3 regions of the Clostridium sp. FP1 genome follow, and region 1 is predicted to be linked to each of the others. Evidence: riboswitches for the same ligand, from Rfam matches in the RefSeq annotation. Region 1 holds a riboswitch; each other region holds the start of a gene.
The links. A riboswitch is a leader RNA that binds a small molecule or an ion and turns the genes downstream of it on or off. The one in region 1 is predicted to bind thiamine pyrophosphate.

Region 1 (7,170 bases):
TACTGGTAAGGATGCAGAAGGAAATTACATTATAGATAAAGAAAAAATATTTATTTCTCCAAATGGCGATGGAAAGTTTGATAATGTAATTCCAGAATTATTTTTCTTTAGAAATGTAAAAACAGTAGAGGGAGATATAGAAAATAGTCTTGGCAAGGTTGTAAAAACTTTTACTGCAAAAGAGAATGTAAGAAAAGCTGAAGGGTTAGAAGGTGAAAAAGCTAAAGCAGCACGGTTACTTAATTTAAAATGGGACGGCAAACTTGATGATGGGAATATAGCACCAGATGGTCAATATAAATTTGTGGTAAAATCAACAGTTGATTTAAAAGGTTCACAGCCTCAACAGTATTATTTGCCAGTAAAAATTGATGGTACAGCACCAAAATTAGAGATTACTTCACCCAAAACTACGGAAACTAAAAAATATACAGTACAATTTAAAGCAGAGGACGAATTTTTAGGATTAGGTAAAGTGGTTGTTAATTTGAATGGTAAAGATATGGATAAAACATTAATAAAAAAAACAAACAATGTATTTAGTTGCGAAGTGGAATTAATTGACGGATATAACAAAATAAATGTATCTGCTTATGATTTAGGAGAAAATAAAATTATCAAAGAACTTATTATTAAGTTTGGTAATGTAGCACAAGACAAAGAGCCTCCAACAATAGAATTAGCTTCTAAACCAGGTTCTACTACAAGTGATTATATCTTCATGTGTAAGGTAACAGATGCGGGGTCTGGAGTAGCGTCAGTTTCTATTGCATTTAATGGAGAAAAAATAGACAGTTCATTAATTAGTAGAATTGGTGATATGTATAGCTACAAGACAATTTTAAAGACTGCAAATAATATAATAAAAGTAACAGCAGAAGACAATGAAAAAAATATAGCAAGTAAGGAATTTAATATTGGAGTTAAAGAAGATAAAGAAGGTCCAATTGTTGAATTATTATCACCGTCTATATCATCTACAAAAGAATATAAATTAAAATTCAAGATGATGGATGAATTATCTGATGTTGATTTTTACTTAGTATATTTTAATGATAAAATTATGAGTAGTTCAAGTATTAAAAAAGATGGAGACATTTATTCTTCTGATTTAGAATTGCTTCAAGGTGATAATATAATAAAAATAAGTGTATATGATAAATTAAACAATGTTACAAGAAAGAGTTTTATAATTAAAATGGGAGATCTATCTAAAGATAGTGTAGCTCCAAAAATTGAATTGAAATCATCTAATGTATCAAATGTAAGTAAGTATATATTTAGTGCTAATATTACGGATGATTTATCAGGTGTTTCTAAGGTTTCTATATTGTTAAATAATGTACAAATAAATAGTGCTAAAATTGTTAAAACTGGAGATGTTTATAGTTCAGAACTAGAATTAAAAGAAGGAGAAAACAAAATAAAAGTAGTGGCCACTGATATTGCAAAAAATGAAGCGACTAAAGAATTAAGTGTTAAATATGATAAAGGTAGTAGCGGAGAAGACAAAGAAGGCCCAAACGTTGAATTAGTTTCAGGAAAAAATTCAAATATAAGTAAATATAAATTACAATGCAAGATAACAGATCCATCAGGTATAAATTATGTAGCATATAAAGTAAATGGTATAAGAAAAAGTACAATAACTGGAAATGTAACTATTGATGGAGACATATATAGTTGTGACTTAGACTTAGTGCAAGGTGATAATAAAATTGAAGTAAGTGCTAAAGATAATAAGGATAATTATAGTTTTCCTGAGTTTATTGTGAAACACGAAACATCAATAGCTGATGTTATAGCACCAAAAATAGATTTAACTTCATCAGATAAATCAAGTTTAAGTAAGTATGCATTAAATATTAAGATTACCGATGAGTTATCCGGTGTAGCTAAGGTCTCTATGTGGTTAAATGATGTGGAAATAGCTAGTGCTCAAGTTATTAAAACTGGAGATGCCTATAGTACAGAGTTATACCTAAAAGAAGGAGAAAACAAAATAAAAGTGACAGCTACAGATAAGCAAGGAAATGTAAGTAATAAAGAATGTGTAATTATTTACACAAAAGGATTATCAATAAAATTGAAAAACAGTATTATTGATAATGGAGAAGCAAAAATATCATTTGAAGTGATAAACCCTACTGAAAAACCTGAAAGTATAACTTTGATTATCGGATTATTTGATAATTATAATAAGCTTATTTCATACAAAGTTGTAAATGGTCAGGTAGGTAAAAATGAGCAAATTATGTTATCAGAAAAAATACAATTAACACCAAATGGAACTCGTATAAAATGCTTTATATGGGACAGTCTTGAAGGTATGAAGCCATTTATAGATGCAACTGAAATAATTGTACATTAAGAGTGCTAAGACAATATAAAATTTTTGCAATTGCATAAAGTAAATTGATTAGAAAAACAGCCCTGTATAATGTATAGGAGCTGTTTTTCTTCTTTTAATTTCACAGATGAAACATATGCTTTATTTAGAAGAATTACTTCTAAGGAGTGAATGCTTTTTATAATTAACTTCCCAATTTTTAAGGAAATCATAGGCACAAACTTCACCAGAATCATATAAATCCATAATTTTTTTATTAGAAATATTAAAGTCTGTGGTTTTAATATCAAGAGTATTGATTTTTACAGTTCGTAGATAATCCATTTCTCTTATATGAATATCATCCTGTGCTTCTAACATAGTCTCAATAATTGAACTAGTGAAATTCAAAATATTTGTGATTTTATGTTCTCGGATTTCTTTGTTTCCTCCTAGCTTAAAACCAATGGTTGGCCACCTGGGGATGCCATTTACATCAAAAATCCAAACTGGGTAATTACTTAGAACCCCGCCATCAACAATGAAAGACTTTTTATTAGAATTTGCATCATTTAAATTTACAGGTTGAAAAAAATAGGGAATAGATATACTCATTCTAATTGCCAAACTTACTTCCAAATCATCAGGATTTATACCGTATTCAGCAATGTCTTCTGGCAATATTAGCATCTTCCCACGGCTAATATCCGTTGCTATAATATGAAGCTTGTATTTTCTTTTATACTTCTTATTATTTAAAAGAATCCCTTTTTCTTCTGGGATAATCAAGTCTCCAAAGGTTACTTTTTTTTCGTTTTTAAGCTGAAGTTTATTTAAAAGAGCTTCATCAATCCAGTTTTTCAAATAATCACCTTTAAAAATGCCTTTTTTAAATAGTAGATTGCAAGTATTAGATAATATAGGAATATTAAAATGACTTTTATCAGCAATTCTCTTGTAGTCAATTTGTATCATTAATTTTTTTATTTCTTCAGCGCAGTAACCCGCTGCAACTAGTGCAGCAACAATAGAACCAGCAGAGTTTCCTGAAATATTCTTCCACGCATACCCATTATCCTCAAATGTTTTTAAGGCACCTACAAGACCAATGCCTTTAACCCCACCACCTTCAAACACTACATCTGCAAATTTTCTCTTATTATAAATGTCCATATATAACACCCCTTTATGAGTAATATATGAACAAGTAGATTTCCATGACCTATATTATCGAAAATAAATTATATTTACACCCTTGTTTATGAAAAGAATATCATATATTATAATGATTTTATAAAAGAGGCAATCAATGAAAAATATAGAAGAATACACACCTTGTGAATTAGCTACATTAGCAACAGTAGTAGGGATTTTAATTGCTGAAAAGCTTAATGTTAATCAACAAAATGTAGTAGGAAATTTTTTAGTAGGTGTAGCACAGATCATTTTGATAATTGCAGCTCAAGCTCAAAATCTCCAAGCGCAGCAAAATACCCAATGTGGAGATAATGGGAAAAATGATACTAAGGGTAGCAATAAGGATTTGCAAAAACAAATAGACGAACTTAAAGAACATATCAAAAATTTTGAAAACAATATGAGCAATTAAGAAAAATCAATAATATCTTAAAATTCTTTGACATTAAAAGAAACTTAAGGTAATATGAATTTGTAAAGTAACTAAACATTAAAAATTAGGGGAGTCAATATTTTGTCTGAGAGGAAACATTTATGTTTCGACCCTTATAACCTGAATTGGGTAATGCCGGCGGAGGGAAAATATGATTTGCACTTAGTTTTAAATAAGACTTTATAACGGTGCAAAGTTATAGGATTAAAAAACCCTTCGTTCAATTAAGAGCTAAGGGTTTATTTTATTTTATTTTAATAATGCATCACCCTAGGTGATGACTAAGGAGGAATTTAAATGTCAGTTGTAAATGTAAGTCTTCAAGTTATACCAGTGGTGGCAGAGGAAAGAATCTACCCTGTGGTAGACAAGGTTATAGAGTATATTCAAGCTAGTGGAGTAAAATATGAGGTAGGACCAATGGAAACTACTATGGAGGGTGAACTAGATGAGCTTTTGGATATAGTAAAAATGGCTCAAGAAATTTGTGTAGAGCAAGGAGCGGCTAGAGTTGTTTCTATAGTAAAAATAGATTATAAAGCTGAAGGCGTGACTATGAATGAAAAAACATATAAATATAGAAAATAAACTCATTCCTGTATTTTTCCAATTAGTAATTCTTTTTATATGGCAGATAGCTATAGATAAGTGGAAGGTTCCACAGTACATATTGCCTTCACCAAAAGACATTATTATTACCTTAGTTAATATATTGCCTAGTATTACTAAACATATTTATGCAACATTATGTGAAGCCTTGATTGGATTCACAATATCAATTTTGCTCGCATTAATTTTAGCTATATTAATGGACAATGTAAAGCTTATCAAAAAATGCGTATATCCAATTTTAGTAGTATCTCAAACCATTCCTATTATTGCTTTAGCACCACTTTTTGTAATATGGTTTGGTTTTGGAACATTGCCTAAGATTATTGTGGTAGTACTAGTATGTTTTTTTCCTATAGTTATTAGTTTGATGGATGGTTTAGAATCAGTGGACATGGATATGATAAACCTTTTAAAGACCATGGGAGCTAGTAAGTTTAAAATTTTTACAATGGTAAAGCTACCAGCCTCTACTGTGAATTTTTTTTCAGGCCTTAGAATAGCTGCGACCTATAGCATTATGGGGGCAGTTATTGGAGAATGGCTAGGAGGAGATAAGGGCCTTGGGGTATATATGATTAGAGCTAAAAATTCATATGCCCTTGATAAAGTTTTTGCAGTAATTATAATTATTGTATTATTAAGCATGGGACTATTTGGGCTCTTGTATTTATTACAATATTTTTTTACTCCTTGGAGTAGAAATAAAGCAGATAAGAAAAACTAAACTTATATAATATTTTATTCTACTTGGAGGTAATAAAATGCTAAAGAAATCAATTTCATTATTATTAATAGCTTCAATGACTGCAGTTTTATTTGTAGGTTGTGGTACAAAAAAAGAAAGTGTAACTAAGGAAGAAACCTTAAAAAAGGTTACAGTTATTTTAGATTGGGTACCAAATACTAATCATACTGGATTATATGTAGCAAAAGACAATGGATATTTTAAAGAACAAGGACTTGATGTGGAGATCATCCAGCCTGCACAGGGAAGTACTTCAACTTTAATTGCTGCAGGTAAAGGAGATTTTGGTATAAGCTATCAAGAAGATGTAACTTATGCTAGAAGTGCTAAAGATCCACTTCCAATAAAGGCTATAGCTACAATAATTCAACACAACACTTCAGGATTTGCAGCACCTGTGGGGAAAAACATTAAGTCGCCCAAGGATTTTGAAGGTAAAACCTATGGTGGATGGGGATCTCCTTCCGAAACTGCAATATTAAAAGCCCTTATGAAAAAAGATAATGCGGATTTTTCAAAATTAAAGACAGTGGATGCAGGAGCAGAGGATTTCTTTGCTGTAACTAAGAAAAATATTGATTTTGAATGGATATTTTATGGATGGACAGGAATAGAAGCTAAGCTTAAAAATATTCCTATTGACTATATTGATATTGGAAAATTAAATAATGATTTAGACTATTATACTCCAGTAATTATAGCTAATGAAAATAAATTAAAAGAAAATCCAGAAATAGCAAAGAAATTTTTAAAAGCTGTTACAAAAGGATATGAATATTGTATGGAAAAACCTGAGGAAAGTGCTAAAATTTTATTGAAAAATGCACCAGAGACAGATAAAGCTCTTGCTATAGAGAGTCAAAAATATTTAAAGGGACAGTATAAAGCTGAAGCTAAAAGATGGGGTGAAATGAAAGAATCAGTTTGGAATAATTACACCAAATTTCTTTTAGACAGAAAGCTTATACAAAAAGATATGAAGGCAAGTGAGGCATTTACTAATGAGTACTTACCAAACTAGTAATGAAAAATTAAAGGTATCAAATATTAAAAAAACCTTTGGAAGTATGGATATAATAAATGATGTTTCCTTTTATGCCAGTGAAAATGAATTTATAAGTTTACTCGGACCAAGTGGCAGTGGTAAAAGTACTATTTTCAATATTATATCAGGTCTTTTACTTCAAGATTCAGGTGAAATTATAATTGACGGACGAGAATGCCATGGTAATATTGAAAAGGTAAGTTATATGCATCAAAAGGACTTGCTATTACCTTGGAAAAATATTGTGGACAATACTACACTTTCTCTTATAATAAAAGGGAAATCTAAAAAAGAGGCAAGGGCCGAGGTGCTTACTCATTTTAAAACTTTTGGACTCCAGGGCTTTGAATATAAATATCCATTTCAGCTTTCCGGAGGTATGAGGCAAAGAGCCGCATTACTTAGAACATATATGTCATCCTCGGATATTATGCTGCTAGATGAGCCTTTTGGTGCACTTGATGCAATTACTAGATCAAAGATGCACTATTGGCTAATAGACGTGATTAAAGAACTAAAAGCTACCATAATATTTATAACTCATGATATTGAGGAAGCAATATTTTTATCTGATAGAATATATGTATTATCAGATAAACCAGCAACTATAAAAAAAGAAATAATTGTTGATTTACCTAAAAATAGAACTGCGGATATAGTTACATCAGAAAAATTCAATGAAATAAAGAGAATTATTTTACAAACATTATAAGGAATCTTAAAAAACAACCCAATAAAACATCCACCTTAAAATAATTAAGTTGGGTGTTTTATCTTTATGTGCCTAAAAAAGGTATGAAAAATTAGTA
Region 2 (7,170 bases), 760 kb from region 1:
TATTTCTCCTGCAATACCCATAGAAACAATTCCTGATAAAGCTGCTAGAAGATTGTTATCTCCTGCTCCTAAATAACAACCAATAAGTGAAGTGCACATACATCCCGTGCCCGTAACCTTAGCCATTATTTTATGCCCATTTGATGCGGTGTAAAGAGTTTTACCATCTGTTATTATGTCTACCACTCCAGTTATAGCCACCACTGTATTTAATTTACTCGCAAGTGCTCTTGCCATTTCTTTTTCTTCTATAAGCTCATTGCCATTTTCAGAAACACTTTCTGAAGAGTCTACACCTTTTGTTTTAGAATTAACACCATAGATTGTTTTTATTTCCGATAAATTCCCTCTAATAACCGCTAATTTTACTTCGTCTATAATCCTTTTAGCGGTCTCTGTTCTATAGGATGTTGCCCCTGCTCCAACAGGATCTAAAATAACAGGTATATTTAACTCATTTGCTCTTTTTCCTGCCTGAATCATAGATTGTACACTTGAAGAGTTTAAGGTTCCTATATTTATTACAAGTGAAGAGGAAAGAGATACCATATCAGAAACCTCATTAATATCCTCCGCCATAACTGGCGACCCACCAATAGCAAGGGTAATATTAGCACAATCATTAACCGTAACATAATTTGTTATATGATGTACCAAGGGATTTTTTTCTTTTATACTATTTAATAATTCTATGATTTTTTTATTAATTTCCATTTATACGTCCACCTCCAAGTTATTGCATAGATAAATCCTGTAATAATCATAACTGGTACTGTAGCTCCCAGTAGCAAATCTTTTTTTATAAAAACATAATAAAGTACTATTCCTATAATCCATACAATGATAGCTCCCCAATTGATAAGGACACTATCTTGTAGCTTTGTATTTTTCTTTATTATAAAATAGTCAGTAATTAAAATTGCAAATAAGGGTGCAAATACTGACCCTATAGCATATAAAAAGCTTTGGTAATTTTCTATAGGAAGTATTACAGCCACTAAGGTACCAATAATAGCCATAACAATACCAACTTTTTTTTCACTGAGCTTTGGCATAATATTTAAAAAAGAAACTCCTGCTGAATACACATCTAAAAATGTAGTGGTTACTGTGGAAAGTACCACTATGCCTAAAGCAGTAATTCCTAAATTTACAGCAAGCATAATAGCTGAAGGGTCTGAATTATTTGAAACTATAGCAGCTCCTAGGCCTATAATAAACATCCATGAACTTCCTAAAAAATAACCTATAAAACTTCCATAGGCTCCTCCCTTTTCACTTTTTGCAAATCTAGTGTAATCTGCAATTAAAGGTAACCAAGAAAGCGGCATAATTATACTGAGTTCTAATGCTCCACCAAAGGATATCCCTGAACTACTCGCCTTTGCATATAATGTTTTATCCCTTAAAATAATTGATCCTAGAACCAAAGTAAGTATAAAAAGCAAAAATACGGCTGTAGTATTTAATTTTTTCATACCTGCATTACCAAAACTAAGCCACAATATTGTAAGTATTCCAATAAGCACTATGCATACTAAAACATTATTGAAGCTCCATAAACTTTGTGTTATTAAGTTTACAGAACTGGCTGCTACCTTTATCATAACTGCCGTCCAACCAATTAACTGAAGTATATTTAAAATAGAAAATAAATATGTACCATATACTCCAAAAGAAATACCGGTAGAAGTTATGGCTGGCACTTTTTCTCTAGTACCGATTATACCACCTAGCATCAATATTCCTGTGCCAATCAAGTGTCCTAGTAAAATTACTACCACTCCTATTTTAAATCCTAAGGGTGCAATGAATCCTCCCGTAAGAATTTCAGCAACAGAAACCGCAGCTCCAAACCATAAAAATAAAAAGGTCCAAAATCCTAGTTTTTCACTATCCTTAATCATTTGCTATACCTGCTTTCTTATATAATTCATAAAAGTGATTAGTAGGTCCAACTCCATATCCAATATCTAAGGAATGCTTTATAGCAGTAGTTATGTATTCTTTTGAATTTTTTATTGCGTCTTTCATACTAAAACCCAACGCTAAATTTGCAGCTATAGCAGAAGACAGCGTACATCCCGTTCCATGAGTGTTTTTTGTAGAGATTCTTTCGGATTTAAAATGTGTAATTTCCTTCCCATCATAAAATACATCTATGGCATCTCCCTCTATATGGCCTCCCTTTAAAAGCACACTTTTACAGCCTAACTTGTATATTTCTTTTGCTGCCCTTTCCATATCTTCCACTGTTTCAATACTTGTAATCTCTGAATGTACTTCGCCAAGAATTTCCACGACCTCTGGAACATTAGGGGTTATAAGTGATGCTAATGGAATTAAATTCTTAATAAGTGCGGTTTTTGACTCTGGCTTTAATAGTGAATAACCACTTTTTGAAATCATTACAGGATCCAGTACTATGTTTTTAGGTTTGTACTGTTGTAATTTTTCACTTATGGCATCAATAGTTGAAATCACAGACACCATACCAATTTTAACTGCATCTACAGTTATATCTGTAAAAATCGCATCAATTTGTGCCACAATAATTTCTTTTTCTAAATCTTGCACTGCAAAAACTCCCATGGTATTCTGCGCCGTTATTGCTGTAATAACGGTCATTCCATAAACCCCATTGGCACTAAAACTCTTTAAATCTGCTTGCACTCCTGCTCCTCCTGAGCTGTCAGAACCCGCTATAGTCAAAACTTTTTTCATTTCAATTTCCTCCTATTTGTTATACATTTTAAACATTTTTATTTCAATTAGTTATTTTTACTCACAACAAAAAAACACAAACCCATAGGATTTGTGTTTAAATTACCATGCTATATAAAAATATATACATATATAATACACCATTAAACAACTTCCTACGCTGGCATTATCCAGTTCAGGTTATTAGGGTCAAAGAATTACAGTTCTTGCTCTCAGTTGGCTTATCCAACTCCCCTGTGCTTGGTTATTCACTTTTATAAACTGTTACATATGAAATAAAATAACTAATCATAGGTCTAGTGATTTTCTTTCATCGCTTAATAATAACATAACAAATTATTATAGACAAATTATTATTTTTGATAATTTCATATGAAAATTAAAAAATTACATACATACTAATTTTTTCATCTATATTCTATAAGAAAATGGTTAAACTATATAAGCACTGAATATGTACAGTGTAATTTTTATATTGGAAGGAGAATGTTTATGAATAATAATTTAGAACAAACAAAAAAATTAAATAACCAATCAGTATCAAATAAAGGTAATAGCGGTGCTTCAGCCTCTGCTATGAATAGTATGAATATGAGCTCTGATCCTGCTAGTTTAGAAGAAACAAAACAATTAAATAATCAATCAGCTTCTAGTTCAGGTACTATAGGTGCTTCAAATGCTATGAGTAGTATGTCTAACATGGATAATATGAGTAGTAGCACTAATGGTACTACTTTAGAAGAAACAAAACAATTAAATAACCAATCAGCTTCTAATTCAGGTAATAGTGCTGGTATGAATAGCATGGCTAACATGGATAATATGAGTAGTAGCACTAATAGTACTACATTAGAAGAGACAAAAAAATTAAATAGTCAATCAGTAGCAAATAAAGGTACTAGTAAATAAAAAAAGTTAAGGCGGGATTATCCTGCCTTAATTTTTTTTTGTAATCTTAAACCATATTGAATGATATGCCTAGTAGCTTATTACTACAAGAAAAATCCAGCTGAATTTCAAAAATCTATTGCATTTCATGTGAAATTATCATAATATATAATAAATAAAAGATGAAAGGAAGATTTAAATGAAAAAATCTAAAAAGCAATTAATTCAAGGTATGTCCTTCACAATTGACATGAACAAACTGAATTTAAATAGAAGAAAATTTAATTCCAGTGAAATTGGAAGAGGCACAGGAATTCAAAAGATCAAAAAAGGAAAAGGTTCTTATACCCGCAAGAATGTCAAAATCGATGACAGTTCTTGTGGGTATTTTTTATTCCACCCTATTCAAGTTTTATACCTGATCTCTTAACAGCTATATGCCATCCATGAAGTAATTCTTTTCTTTTTTCCTCTGTCATAGATGGTTTAAAACTTCTTGATATTGCCCAATGCTTTGCTACTTCTTCTCTACTCTTCCAATATCCTACTGCAAGTCCTGCAAGATAAGCCGCACCTAGCGCAGTAGTTTCAGTAACTACTGGTCTGTCTACTTGAACGTTTAAAATATCAGATTGAAACTGCATTAAGAAATTATTTGAGCAAGCTCCTCCATCTACTTTAAGTTCTGTAAGTGTAATTCCAGAATCTTCTTGCATTGCTTTTAAAACATCATGTGTTTGGTAAGCAAGTGCTTCCAGAGTCGCTCTTATCAAATGTTCTTTCTTCGCTCCTCTTGTAAGCCCTACTATTGTCCCCCTTGCATACGGATCCCAATAAGGTGCTCCCAGCCCCACAAAAGCAGGAACCACATATACTCCATTTGTGTCTTCTACTGCATTTGCATATTCCTCACAATCAGCAGCATTGTCAATCATACGAAGCTCGTCTCTTAACCATTGTATAGCAGCTCCAGCTATAAATACACTACCCTCAAGTGCATACTCAACTTTGCCATCTATTCCCCAAGCAATGGTAGTAAGTAATCCTTGTGTGGATTCAATTGCCTTTTCTCCTGTATTCATAAGCATGAAGCATCCTGTACCATATGTGTTTTTAGCTGTTCCTGGTGCGTAACAAGTTTGTCCAAACAAGGCTGCTTGTTGATCTCCAGCAGCGCCCGCAATAGGAATTTCTCCTCCAAACAAGGAAGCATCTGTATATCCATAAACACAACTTGAAGGTTTAACCTCTGGTAGCATTGATTTTGGTATATTCAATGTTTCCAAAATTTCTTCATCCCATGTAAGTTTATGAATATTGAATAGTAATGTTCTTGAAGCATTTGAATAGTCTGTTACATAGGTTTTTCCTTTTGTTAAATTCCAAATTAACCATGTATCTATGTTACCAAATAATAAATTGCCTTGTTCTGCTTTTTCTCTAGCGCCTTCTACATTGTCTAATATCCATTTTATTTTTGTTCCAGAAAAATAAGCATCCAAAATCAATCCAGTTTTAGCTCTAATTACTTTATCAAAGCCTTTTTCTGTTAGTTCATCACAAGTTTCAGCCGTCCTTCTACATTGCCATACAATTGCATTATATACTGGAACTCCAGTTCGCCTATCCCAAACCACAGTGGTTTCTCTTTGGTTTGTAATACCTATTGCTGCTATATCAGACGCCGTAGCATTAACCTTAGCCATTGCTTCTGTTGCAACACTAATTTGACTCCACCAAATTTCCATTGGATCATGTTCTACCCAGGCTTCTTTCGGAAAAATCTGAGTAAACTCTTTTTGTGCGGAAGTTACAATAAGTCCCTTCTTATCGAATAGAATACACCTTGAACTTGTTGTCCCTTGATCTAACGCCATTATATATTTAGCCATTGTGAAAAACTCCTTTTTTTAAATAGTCATATTAACCGTTTACAGTTTAATACATATTAAAAGCCACATCAAAATAAAGCATAACACTTTATAATAACGCGGCTCATATTCTTTGCCATTTATTATTTATTAATATAATAAGTATAACTGATTATTAGATTTTTTGCAATGTAAATGGTTTCCTTTGCTATTGTTGTTATGAACAGTACTATAGTCTTTATTTTAATTTCATTATAAATTGACAAAAAAATAGAAGCTAATTTGCCATATATTAATCCCGATGGGCTTAGCTTCTATTTCCTAATAAATTGTTCTTTCAATAATTCTCTCCTAACTAATTTCCCGCTCATAAATAATAATGCTTCTAATATTGTTGCTATTAAACTCTTAAGGTTTAATGTGGTACGGGTAACTTTAAATTATTTTTTATTAATATTTAGCAATGGACTAAAGTATCTTTTATAGGCCTAATCGATATTTTTTCCACTACCTATGAATTAAGTTGCTTGTCCATGCTGATTCAACAGTTTTGAAATACTTTTCTAAATATGCAAACCAGTTTAAATTGTTTTCTTTGGTGTAACCACCCCACTTTCAATTATAATAAATAGTTTTTTAATATTATTAATTTTTGGGCCACACCCTTTCTTTTTTAAGATTTTTTTATTGTTTTTTAATATTTTGCCTTACACTCTGAATTGAAAGCTTTCTTCTTTGTGTAACTTTAGTATACTTCCCTTTCCGAACCTTGTCAATAGTTATTACTAAATAACATTGTGAATAATCGGTGAATTATTCTGACAATTATTAAGCTTCACGTGCCTACAGCTTTTATAATGATACCTGTCTTACCTTCACTTTAGGCAAAAGGAGCAATCCCTCCTTAAGGATGCCCCCTTTTGAATACATTACTTACTTGTATTTGAATCAATATAAATCTTTTTATTCTAAAATACTTTTTTTGAATTTGCCTCAAATTTAAAAGAAAGCATCAATGAAACTACCGCGATTATGATAAATGCTATAAATACTACATGAAGCCCTGAATTTAAAGATAATTTTATTTGCTTCAAACTTACTCCACTATTCAAAGTTGACTGAGAATATAAATTATTTGGTTCTATGCCCACTATTCCTAAGTTATTAAAGTATCTAACTATGTTAGTATTTAATATGATTCCAAAAATACTTACGCCTATAGTTTGACCTAATGTACGTACTAGTGCATTTACTGCTGTGGCAGCGCCTCTTTTGCTATATCCTACAGACTCTTGCACCATTATTGTTAATGTTGTAAAAGCTCCTCCAAAACCAAAGCCCATGATAAAACCATAAACTATAACTGATATTAATGGAGATTTCACAGTTAAAGTAGTTAAAAATCCACAACTAATAATCAAAATTAAAGTGGATATACCAATGACTATCCTTTCACCATATTTAGGAATAGCTTTAGACAAAATAAATGAAGATAATAGCCATGAAATAGACATAGGTGCCATAGAAACTCCAGAAGCTGTAGCTCCAAAACCCAAAACATTCTGCATATATATAGGTAAGTAAACCTCTACTCCTATTAAAATTCCTGCTGCTAAAAAGCTCATAGTATTCACAATATTACTAGTTTTTGTGAAAATTTCAAAAGGTATAATCGGCTCCTCCGCCC
Region 3 (7,170 bases), 1.1 Mb from region 1:
GAAACTTAAAGTTGTTTTTTTTAATTTTTAATGGTTCTATCCATTTTTTATACTCATTTAGCATTTTAATCTGATCACTTGTATCAATGGGTATTTCAGGGAATCTTGAAAAAAGAGAATGTATCCAAGTACTTCCTAGGCTAAAAAAACCTTCTCTTAAGTAATCATGCTCTGTGTTTATTTCGCTACAACTAAATCTCACCATACTATCAATCATACAATCTATAAAATCACTTACAAGTTTAGTTGCATTTGTATATTTAAATTCCTCATTCTCTAAAGGAAAATAGGCTTTACACTCTGTGGGCATATTGCTACATAGTGCCTTTTTTTTATCAATATACTCTGAATCGCTTGTATGCCATCTCCACCTAGAATTCACTTTTTTAAGAACCCTATCTATGGTTAAAGAAGGCAAATATTTATGCTTTATAATTAGTTCAGCTGTGAATTTTGCAACTGTAATCCAAAACTTTAATTCCTGTGACAATTCTATTCCATCCGCGCAGTTTCTATCTATATTTAAAATTATATGAAATGAATCTAAATCACTAAAAGTGATGCCTCTAATTTCCCTTTTAAGAAGCTTATTTTTTATTGCATCATATTTATATTTTCCACATTTAATCTCTAGTGCTGAATTATTTAGTTTGTTACGCAACTCTTCGACTGAAGCCATTTCTTCATATAGTGGAAGTACATCTTTAGGTGTTCTACCTTTTCTTGTACACTTAGTCTGCCCGTTTTCGCCCCACAATATAAATGTGTGCATGCCTTCTGTAGTTTCTATCCATCCGCCATTTAATATCATTTAACTTCACCCTCTACTAATGCCGTTAATATTTTATTGCATACTATACAGTTTACCATATTTAACTTAAAAATTTCACTTTTATATTCTGTTTTATTATTTTTAAATTCTACTTTACCAATAAATCATAATTCATATATTTAAAAGTAAAGTTGTGAAGTTTTTGTTCGACATATATAATATATATGATTTCAAAAAAAATTACGAAATAATTCAATTAAAATTTATTTTTTATTAAATCCTATGTTTATAACCATTCGAAAGTGAGGGAAAGTATGAATAATAACAATATACTATTAGAATCTGGAACTGGTGAAGTTGAAATACTCGAATTTGTCATAAGTAATAAGCATTATGCAATTAATATTATAAAAGTTAAAGAGGTAATACATGCAAATAACTTAACAAAACTCCCTGATTCACATCCTGCCATAGCAGGACTTACACTATATAGAGATAAAATAATAACCTTAATAGATTTAAAATATGTTTTAGAAAAACAGCATAAAAGTGAAATTGAAGCAAAAATTATTCTATGCGAATTTAATAAAATTCAGGTTGCCTTTAGTATTGACAATATTGTAGGTGTTCATCGTATTAAATGGGAACAAATAACCAAGCCCGATGACATATCTGTTAATTCACTAGTTATAGGAAATATTGTTTTAGGAAATAAAATAATACTACTTCTAGATTTCGAAAAAATAGTTACTGATATCAGTCCTTCTACAGGAATTAGTGAGGATAAAATTGTTGACATAGCTTATAAAGATAGATCTAATGTTAAACTAGTCCTGGCTGATGATTCTCCATTAATTAGAAGATTATTAAAAGATACTCTTCTTAAGGCTGGATTTAATAACTTAAAGATATTTGATGATGGAAAGCAAGCTTTAGATTATTTACTTAATTTAGTTGAGGAAAAAAATGAAAAGTTTGTGGAAGACTGTAACGTACTTATAACTGATATTGAAATGCCTCAAATGGATGGTCATACACTAACAAGAAAAATTAAAGAACATATTATCCTTAAAAAATTGCCAGTTATATTATTCTCTTCATTAATTACTAGTGATTTAAAACATAAGGGTAACTCTGTTGGTGCAGATGCACAACTAAGCAAGCCCGAAATAGGAGAGCTTGTAACTTGTATTGATGGATTCATTAGCAATTCTCATAAGTAAATAACACTATATACACTATTAGTAATAAAAGCTGTGAATTTAATATTCACAGCTTTTAGTCGATTAACCAATTTATCTATCATCTTTAAACACCTCTCATATAGTAATACACATGAAACATACAAAATCTCTCAATTAAGTAATAATAACAAAAATGCCACCTCCGTGACAAGTGGCACTAAATTTTCTCACTTATAGAAGCAGGAGACTTTCCTTCTGAAATGTCGTTAAAAATTTAAAATTAAAGAATTTTACAAAGATTCCGATAATTAATGCAGGTACTAAATATCAAATATTCTAACAAGAGGTGATTATATGAATAAATCTATCTTATTTGTAGATGATGAGAAGCCTATTTTAAAAGCTATTAGGCGAATGTTTCTAGGTAGCCAGTATACCGTGTTTTACGCTGAAAGTGGCGCAGAAGCTTTAGATATATTAAGTAAAAATACTATAGTTCTAATTGTTTCAGATCTAAAAATGCCTGAGATGGATGGATATGCACTTTTAAGTAAAGTCATGTTACTGTATCCTTCAACTATTAGGGTAATATTAAGTGGTTATGCTGAAGAGAATTTGATATTTAGCGCTATAAAAAATAACTTGGCAAGAGCCTATTTTTTAAAACCTTGGGAGGATGAAACGTTTAAAATAGCTATCAATGAAATTTTTAAGACCCAGGAACTATTAAAAAATGAAAATTTATTAGATATTGTAAACTCCTTCGATACCTTACCTACTTTGCCTGGATTATATATAAATTTGAATAAGCTTATAGCTAGAGATGCTGATATAGAAGAGATTTCATCAACTATACAAGAGGATCCTGCTATTTCAAGTAAAATACTGCAGGTAGCTAATTGTGCCTATTTTGGAGCAAAAACAGGAGCAGTTAAGAAAGCAATTATGAATTTAGGCTTGGTAAACATTAAAAATATAATTCTGACGTCAGAAATTTTTAATTTAGTTCCTACTAAATTAAAAGAAAAAGAATTACTTTGGGCCCATTCTAGTCTGACAAATCAAATCATGGTTAAAATATACAAAAATTTACTCAAAAAAAAATTACTAGATAAAGATGCATCAGCAGGTCTTATGCACGATATAGGAAAAATTATTCTCTTTAAAAATTTCCCTATAGAATACGAGAATGTACTTAATGATATTACTAAAAGGAAGATACCATTTAGTCAAGCTGAGAAGGAACGCTTAGGCGTATCTCATGAAGAAATTGGTGCATATCTTTTAAACTGGTGGGGTATCCCTGATTCTATTGTAGAATCAGCCTTATACCATCATAACCCTTTAAATGCCAGTAAGATAAATCTTGAACTAACTTGCACTATTCATATTGCTGATTACTATTCACTCAAATTGTTAAATTTAGAAAATTACTCAATTTTAGATGATAATGCTTTTAATTGTTTGAATATTAAAAAATCAGAGTTTGAAGAATTTATTGAAGATATTAAGAATGAGGTGGACATGAATGGAGTATAACAATGTACTTTTCGTAGATGATGAAGTAAACGTATTAAGCTCAATTAAAAGAGCCGTTATAACTGAAGTTGGAACAGGAACTATTTTTACAATTAAACTTCCTTTAACAAAAATAAATGATGTAATCGAAGAAAACTAACTAACATATGAAATAAAACAAAGGTGCCACCCACGTGGCATCTGTAAAATAATAAGCTACAAAAAAACCTTTACAGAATAATATTTCAGTACTATAATGAACACAAAGTAATATTTTGGTTATTGTTCACATGAAAAATAAATATAATTAACTAGGGGTGCCAATTTGGCTGAGAAGGTTTATATTAACCTAACTCTCTGAACCTGATGTAGCTAAAACTACCGTAGGAAAGTTATTTGCGATGATTATTATAATTAGTCTTTATAGTATTTCCTTGTAAAAAGCTTTACCATATGGTAAAGCTTTTTTTAGTTTATATTTAAAATTTAATAATTAGTCATTTCCATAAAATAACAAGTGATTACCACTAGTTATTTTATGGAAATGCCTAAAGCAAGGGGAGCTTACTTGTCACATGAAAAATGTGCCTTCATAAGCTGAGAAAGAGATGTTATCTCTGACCCTCATAACCTGATTTGGGTAATTCCAACGTAGGGAGCGGATTTGTATTTTTATTGCAAGCTCTCTATGGGCTTGTATTTTTTATTTCCATAATATTCTTTTTAGGAGGTAAATCATGATTATAAATGGCACTGAAATGATCTTTGAAAATGGCATAACTATAACTACCCTACTTACTCATTTAAATCTATCTTCCGAAAAAGTAGTTATAGAAGTAAATTATGAAATCATACCAAAAGAAAACTATGAAAACCATAAACTTTATAAGGCAGATATCATTGAAGTAGTAAGCTTTGTGGGAGGTGGTTAAAATGGATAATATCAACATGATACCTGTGGATAATATTTCTGAAAAACTTAAAAATGCTGTAGTTGGTATTGCTGGACTTGGTGGTCTAGGTTCAAATGTGGCAGTATCTTTAACAAGAATAGGTATAGGCAAACTTGTACTTATTGATTTTGATAAAGTGGATAAAAGCAATTTAAATAGGCAGCAATACTTTTTAAGGCATATTGGAATGTATAAAACTGAAGCCTTAAAAGAAGTATTGAATGATATTAATCCTGATATAGAGCTTGAAAGCACAAATATATTTGTGGATGAAACTAATATAGAACAATTATTTAAGGATGTAGATATCATAGTTGAAGCCTTTGATAATTCTCAAAGTAAAGCTACATTAGTTAATACTACTTTGCTTAAAATGCCTGATAAACCTATAGTGGCTGGCTCTGGTATGGCAGGATATTTTTCAAGTAACTCAATAAAAACAAGAAAAATACGAAATAATTTTTATCTAGCTGGTGATGAATTCTCTGATATTGATCTAGGCTACACGCCTTTTGCACCTAGAGTAAATATAGTAGCAAATCACCAAGCTAACATGGTACTTAGACTTATTTTAGGGGAAAATGATGTTTAAATTTATTTTATATAAAGGGAGTGTATATTATGGACAATCTAATAATCGCTGGTGTAGAGCTTAAAAGCAGACTATTAATAGGTACAGGTAAGTTCAGTAATAATGCTATGGTACCCAAAGTTATTGAAATTTGTGGTACTGAAATAGTTACTATGGCAATTAGAAGAGTTAACTTATCATCGAAAGAAGAAAATATTTTAGAGTACATACCTAAAAATTGTATATTGTTACCTAATACTTCTGGCGCTAGAAATGCAGAAGAAGCAGTTAGAATAGCTCACCTTGCAAAAGCCATGGGCTGTGGTAACTGGATTAAAATTGAAGTTATATCAGATAACAAATATCTATTACCTGATAACTATGAAACCATAAACGCAACTGAAATTCTTTCAAGAGAAGGCTTTGTAGTACTTCCCTATATGAGTCCTGATTTAATGAGTGCAAAAAGATTAGTTGAAGCCGGCGCCGCTGCGGTGATGCCTCTTGGTTCTCCAATAGGAACTAACCGTGGAATAAGAACTAAGGAATTAATACAAATACTAATAGACGAAATATCTCTTCCGATAATCGTTGATGCCGGTATAGGAAGACCCTCTGAGGCAGCTGAAGCAATGGAAATGGGAGCTGCTGCAGTACTTGTTAATACTGCTATAGCAACCTCAAATAATCCAGTGCAAATGGCTGAAGCCTTTTCACTTGCAGTAAAAGCTGGAAGACTTGCGTATATTTCAAAGCTTGGCTCTGAAAATAGTTTAGCTGTAGCATCTTCTCCTCTAACTGGCTTTTTACATGAAGGTGATAAATAATGAGTTTTTATGATTGTTATACTGAGCATAAGAATATTGACTTTGAGGATTTTTTTAAACAAATAAAAGATGAAGATATTTTAAATATTCTTAACAACGATAAGATTTCAAAACAGGATTTTTTAGCACTACTTTCGCCAACTGCCGAAAAACATATGGAAAAGATAGCACAAAAGGCTCATCAATTATCACTGCAGCATTTTGGAAAAACAATTTTGCTATTTACCCCCTTATATATATCAAATTATTGTGTTAATAAATGTGCCTACTGTAGCTATAATGTGGAAAATAAAATAAAAAGAAAAACCTTAACTATGAAAGAAATTGAACAAGAAGCAAAGGCTATTGCGTCTTCGGGGCTTAAACACATTCTTGTACTAACCGGTGAAAGTAGCACTGAAGCTCCTGTATCTTATATAGTTGATGCCGTGAAAATTTTAAAGAAATACTTTGATTCAATTTCAATAGAAATATATCCCTTAACTACAGATGAATATATGAAAGTTGTTGAAGCTGGCGTAGATGGTCTAACCGTCTTTCAAGAAACTTATGATGAGTGTATTTATGACAAAGTCCATATCAAAGGCCCAAAGAAAGATTACAAGTTTAGATTAGATGCACCTGAAAGAGGCTGCAAAGCCAAAATTAGAAGCATTAATATCGGCGCACTGCTAGGTCTTGCTGATTGGAGAAAAGAATCTTTTTTTGCAGCACTACATGCAGAATATCTTCAAAATAAATATGCGGAGATGGAAGTTAGTATTTCCACCCCTAGAATAAGACCTCATGTAGGAAGTTTTAATGATCTATGTTTTGTAGAAGATAAAAATTTACTTCAAATAATTCTTGCTTTTAGAATCTTTCTTCCTCGTGTAGGTATAACACTTTCTACAAGAGAAACCCAGAGCTTTAGAGATAATTTAATTCCCCTGGGAATAACTAAAATGTCTGCTGGTGTATCTACAGAAGTTGGAGGCCATACATCATCATCCTCCTCTGGTGAGAGTCAATTTGAAATAAGTGATGATCGAACTGTTGAAGAAGTTAAGCAAGCAATACTTGCTAAAAACTATCAACCTATTTTTAAGGATTGGATGGCACTTTAAATTCATCATTAAAAGGTGCATGAAATATACTGAGTATTAAAAAAAACTAAATAATAAAGGAGATTTTAAAATGATATATACAACTCAAATGGATGCTGCAAGAAAAGGCTTTACTACAAAGGAAATGGAAATAGTGGCTAAAAAGGAAAATATGGATGTAGAACTTTTAAAAAAGCTTATGTCACAAGGTAAAATTGTTATACCTGCCAATAAGAATCACAAATCCCTAGACCCAGAAG

Region 2: linked by a shared signal. The riboswitch ahead of thiD (bifunctional hydroxymethylpyrimidine kinase/phosphomethylpyrimidine kinase) and the one ahead of G9F70_RS12490 (MTH1187 family thiamine-binding protein) in region 1 are both predicted to bind thiamine pyrophosphate.
Region 3: linked by a shared signal. The riboswitch ahead of thiS (sulfur carrier protein ThiS) and the one ahead of G9F70_RS12490 (MTH1187 family thiamine-binding protein) in region 1 are both predicted to bind thiamine pyrophosphate.

What each region holds. Positions count from the first base shown of each region.
Region 1 covers NZ_JAAMNJ020000001.1:2,605,632-2,612,801, forward strand. Annotated here, with positions in the region: gene G9F70_RS12475 (S8 family serine peptidase) at 1-2,371, shown strand, start outside; gene G9F70_RS12480 (patatin-like phospholipase family protein) at 2,492-3,502, opposite strand; gene G9F70_RS12485 (hypothetical protein) at 3,639-3,938, shown strand; TPP riboswitch at 4,016-4,123, shown strand; gene G9F70_RS12490 (MTH1187 family thiamine-binding protein) at 4,257-4,547, shown strand; gene G9F70_RS12495 (ABC transporter permease) at 4,519-5,295, shown strand; gene G9F70_RS12500 (ABC transporter substrate-binding protein) at 5,333-6,337, shown strand; gene G9F70_RS12505 (ABC transporter ATP-binding protein) at 6,318-7,073, shown strand.
Region 2 covers NZ_JAAMNJ020000001.1:1,841,451-1,848,620, reverse strand. Annotated here, with positions in the region: gene thiM (hydroxyethylthiazole kinase) at 1-714, opposite strand, end outside; gene cytX (putative hydroxymethylpyrimidine transporter CytX) at 690-1,907, opposite strand; gene thiD (bifunctional hydroxymethylpyrimidine kinase/phosphomethylpyrimidine kinase) at 1,900-2,724, opposite strand; TPP riboswitch at 2,859-2,970, opposite strand; gene G9F70_RS08925 (hypothetical protein) at 3,217-3,633, shown strand; gene G9F70_RS08920 (hypothetical protein) at 3,812-4,042, shown strand; gene glpK (glycerol kinase GlpK) at 4,014-5,504, opposite strand; gene G9F70_RS08910 (MDR family MFS transporter) at 6,452-7,170, opposite strand, start outside.
Region 3 covers NZ_JAAMNJ020000001.1:1,509,551-1,516,720, reverse strand. Annotated here, with positions in the region: gene G9F70_RS07385 (DEAD/DEAH box helicase) at 1-811, opposite strand, end outside; gene G9F70_RS07380 (chemotaxis protein) at 1,087-1,995, shown strand; gene G9F70_RS07375 (HDOD domain-containing protein) at 2,311-3,495, shown strand; gene G9F70_RS07370 (hypothetical protein) at 3,485-3,634, shown strand; TPP riboswitch at 3,778-3,881, shown strand; TPP riboswitch at 4,021-4,151, shown strand; gene thiS (sulfur carrier protein ThiS) at 4,212-4,406, shown strand; gene thiF (sulfur carrier protein ThiS adenylyltransferase ThiF) at 4,408-5,019, shown strand; gene G9F70_RS07355 (thiazole synthase) at 5,049-5,825, shown strand; gene thiH (2-iminoacetate synthase ThiH) at 5,825-6,931, shown strand; gene thiC (phosphomethylpyrimidine synthase ThiC) at 7,002-7,170, shown strand, end outside.